DNA from 2 places in the Pradoshia sp. Z3_51 genome. Region 1 is predicted to be linked to the other one. Evidence: riboswitches for the same ligand, from Rfam matches in the RefSeq annotation. Region 1 holds a riboswitch; the other holds the start of a gene.
The links. Region 1 has a riboswitch for cobalamin ahead of AC4BHA_RS09215 (FecCD family ABC transporter permease). Riboswitches for the same ligand answer to the same signal wherever they lie in the genome.
Positions count from the first base shown of each region.

Region 2: it holds a riboswitch for cobalamin, as region 1 does, so the genes downstream of both, AC4BHA_RS01330 (anaerobic ribonucleoside triphosphate reductase) here and AC4BHA_RS09215 (FecCD family ABC transporter permease) in region 1, are expected to answer to the same signal.

Region 1 is NZ_JBZAJC010000003.1:434,021-436,228, reverse strand. Features, by position in the region: gene AC4BHA_RS09220 (LLM class flavin-dependent oxidoreductase) at 1-572, shown strand, start outside; cobalamin riboswitch at 621-766, shown strand; gene AC4BHA_RS09215 (FecCD family ABC transporter permease) at 945-1,997, shown strand; gene AC4BHA_RS09210 (ABC transporter ATP-binding protein) at 1,991-2,208, shown strand, end outside.
Region 2 is NZ_JBZAJC010000001.1:293,879-296,086, forward strand. Features, by position in the region: gene AC4BHA_RS01330 (anaerobic ribonucleoside triphosphate reductase) at 1-1,113, opposite strand, end outside; cobalamin riboswitch at 1,246-1,427, opposite strand; gene AC4BHA_RS01335 (DEAD/DEAH box helicase) at 1,514-2,208, opposite strand, start outside.

The DNA of each region.
Region 1 (2,208 bases):
ATCAAATACCGGAATTGCATCCTCTATATGGGTTATCGGCGACACCTACCATTACATCTCCGCCGGAATTGTGGATGCTTGGATCTAGTTCATCCAGCGCAGCTCTTGCAGCCCATAAGGGTATACCCTATAATTTTGCTTTGTTTATTAACAGTGAATATGCTGAAGAAAATATGAAGCATTACCATGAAGCATTTCGACCTACAGAGTTAATACAGAATCCATCAGGTATGGTTACTGTATTTACAGTTTGTGCAGAATCGGACGAAGAGGCAGAATATCTGGCTGGTTCACTGGATTTATCGATGCTGTTTCTTTCACAGGGAATTATAAGAGAGGGAACACCTCACCCAAAAGAAATTAATGAAATGTCATTATCGCAGTTTGAGAAAGCTCGAATTGATTACAACAGAAGCAAGATGATTATCGGTTCTCCTAAAATGATTGGAGAAAAAATTAGAGAGCTGAGTGAACGCTTCTTTACAGATGAAATTATGCTTGTGACAATCACCCATTCATACGAGGCTAAAGAGAACTCCTTCAGATTAATTGCCAAAGAACTGTTGAAATAATAGTGGATTTGCCATTAGTCAATCAATCTATTAGAATAAGAATAAAATCTAATAAATCACTTTAAAAGTGCCTCGGTACACGAGGGTAAAAGGGAAAACGGTTCAAATCCGTTGCAGCCCCCGCTACTGTACTTACTAAATCACAAGTCTGATTTAGTAAAAGCCAGGAAACCTGCTTTTAGAGTTTTAGTACTTATTTTTCGGAGGGAGAAGTAGGCTTATTGTATTCACAGGCGTGAAAAAGTGAATCCTTAGCTCAATATCATCCTGAGCTAAGGATTTTTTATGTGTTGTAGCTTATAATCTTGTTTTAAAGTGCATGAATAATCCGAGGTTCGCCGCCAGGAGTAAAGAGGAATTGAAGTATAAGTTATGAATAATAAAAATAGAACAACCGGTATTTATTTTGGGAGTATCCTGTTTTTGCTGCTCGCTGCGTTGCTCGGCCTGTTTATAGGCAGCGTGGACATGTCATTTAAAGATATACTTGGGATTCTCTTGAAGAACGTGACCGGCCAGGAATCCTTCTATACAGGTCCAAAAAATATAGAAATGATTATTTGGAATATACGATTACCCCGGGTATTAATCGCTTTATTTGTAGGTGCCTCACTGGCACTTGCCGGTGCTGCCTTTCAGGGGCTTTTGCAAAATCCACTCGCTGATCCATATACTATCGGAATTTCTTCCGGTGCATCGGTTGGGGCAGTGATTGTTCTATTCTTTAATATCGAATTTGCTCTTTTTGGTCAGTTCACATTGCCGCTTGTTGCAATCGTGTTTAGTTTTATAACCTTGTTTATTGTATTTGGTATTACAAAGGCAGCTAGTGTTACCTATGCAAATGAGACCATTATTTTAGCCGGTATAATTATGAATTCATTCATTGGCGCTGTGGTCTCACTTATCATTGCGCTATCCTCAGGAGATCAAATGAGGGAGGTATTAAACTGGCTGATGGGCAGTGTGGCTATGAAAAATTGGGGACACGTCAGTATATTGATTCCCTTTTTTATTATAGGAGCTTCCATAATTTTATATCATTATCGTGAACTAAATGGGATGGCTCTTGGAGATCAATCCGCTCAATATAATGGTATCGATGTGAAACGAAAGAAAATAATCATTATTATCGGGGCTGGACTATTAACGGGTGCAGCAGTTGCCGTATCAGGAGCTATTGGTTTTGTTGGACTGGTTATTCCACATCTTGTTCGCCTTCTTGCTGGTGCTGATCATCGCCACTTACTGCCATTATCCATGATTATTGGAGGTGGATATCTCGTATTGGCTGACTTGATTGCACGTACGATTATCAACCCGCAGGAATTACCAATCGGTGTCATTACTGCCTTAATCGGTGCACCTGTATTTACAATCTTACTGATTAAAGAACGCATAAAAAGAAGGAATTTGACATGTTAACCGTAGAGAGCCTCAGTGCAGGCTATCATAAAAATAAGCAAGTGCTTCAGGACTTTTCTATTAAGGTTGAGAGCGGAGAATTTTTTGCTCTTCTTGGTCCAAATGGAAGCGGTAAGACGACATTGATTAAAAGTATATTGGGAAAAATGGAATATAAAGAAGGGACTTCAATCATTAATGGGAAAAGGACCTCATCCTATAAAACCGGAGA
Region 2 (2,208 bases), on a different contig from region 1:
TTCATACCGATCAAATAACTGCCTGATGGCAATATTACAAATTTCATTTAGTTTTACGTAAAATTGTTCAATCGAATTAGATTGCAGCGCCAGTTTTACGAGGTTAATAGACGTAAAGGATAAATTGCCTCGGCCTATGCTGTTTTCTATCCCATGACGATTTCCCATAACCCTTGTGCGGCATCCCATATACGCAACCTCGGAATGATGTGTTCCATCATAATACTGATAATTAAAGGAACTATCTATAAAACTAAAATTCGGAAACAGCCTTTCCGCAGTTGTTTCAAGTGCTAATTGATAAAGGTCATAGTTTGGATCAGACTCGTCAAAATTAATACCAGTTTTCACTTTGAAAATCTGGATTGGAAATATGGGAGTTTCCCCATTACCTAAACCTGCTTTTGTAGCTAATAAAAGATTTCTAACAAGCATTCTGCCCTCTTTTGTTGTATCCGTTCCATAATTCACGGATACAAATGGAACTTGTCCGCCTCCGCGTGAATGCATGGAATTACAGTTATGGATAAATGCTTCACATGCCTGATAAACGGAACGCTCCGTTTCCTTCCATGCTGTTTGATGAAGCAACACCTCATTCCATTCACAAGGATATTGCTTCAAACGTTTCACATGTTTTTTAAATGTTTTCTTTACATAGGGGGCTAGGTCCGCATCAAACATCGGAAACGATTGGCCGCCATGCTGCATATTTTGATTAGCCTGTATAATGATGGAAGCAAGCGCCATTGCACTGCCAATATCCTGCGGTGGTCTCATGGTACCGTGACCCGTATTAAAGCCTTTCTCAAGAAGATTCCCCAACGGAATTTGGCAGCAAGTTGTAGTACCAGTAGCATAAAAATCCAAATCATGCGAATAAAGGAGATTTTCATCAATCGCATGTCTTGCTTCATCAGAAAGTAAATTCTCCTTTGCATAATAGCGAGCACTTTCACTCGCAAACTTGCCCATTTGTCCCATTGGAGAGGAGGCATTCATATTGGCATTTTCATTGATCAACTCCAAATTATTCAGATGAACTATTTCTTCAAATGATTTTAATAATTCGTCTACTGGAGTTTCTGTCAATTTACTCTTTTCAGTAACCATTGGCTTCATAATATTTCCCTCCACGCAAAAAATCCCATTGCCTAAAATAAGCAATGGGAAAAGAAATAATAACAAGATTGAACTGTTCAATATTGCTATTTCATCCGTTCCACCCTCATTGCTCCCGATAAAGGCAAACCAGTGAAAAAGGCAGGTCTCCTGACTCATGCTTCGCTTTACTCTAAGTCCTTCCCATAGATTTCTCTACAGTGGTTTACTTATTTCATCAGCATTTACAGTTGCGGGTACAGTTCCGGATTTTAACCGGATTCCCTATTAAGTCGTAATACGACACCTTAAACACGTTAAAATCAATATATAGTATTTTAGATATAAAATGATAACAACATATAGAATTATAAATCTTATATGTGAAAATAGCAACTAAAATTCCGACAATTTATTTAGGCAATTGCTGGAGAAATTGATTGATAAATGCTTCGGATTCCAATCGAATTCCAATGTATGGCGGATGAACACGTTTATTGGCTTCAAGAGGAACCCCCAACCACAATACTTTTTGGTCAAGGATGACAAATGTGAAGCTTGGCCCATTCTGAAGATGGATATCCGGATCCAAATAGGAATGGGAATCTGGAGAATACATCATCAGTCTTGTTCTTGAGTTCCTCGTCTTCACTCTTTGAACAAAATCCGATGATAACACACTGGAATTTGGCAAGGAAAGGATAATGGAAGATTGGGCTTTTTTTAAATCCTGATAGAACCCTTCCAAATTTCTTGCATAAATCCATTGTAATTTTGGATGATGGTTGGCAATCCATTTGCCTATTTGATCCATATTGACCATTTGATTCCGTTTCATTTGATATTGAACGAGCTGATGAAGAGTTTTTGTATGCGAAACTTTTGATTCTATAAACTCCACATCGCTGACATGAATCAGTTTCCCTTTTGTTCTGGTAATTGCAACATTTAACAGCCGTTCACTTTCCCTGCCCGTTAAAAGCATCCCTGCCCGATTTTGCGGATAACTATCTACACTATCAAATACCATTACTTCCCGTTCACTTCCCTGGAAACGATGGACAGTGGCAGCCAATATATCATGCAGGCCGTTCTCTTCCTCATATA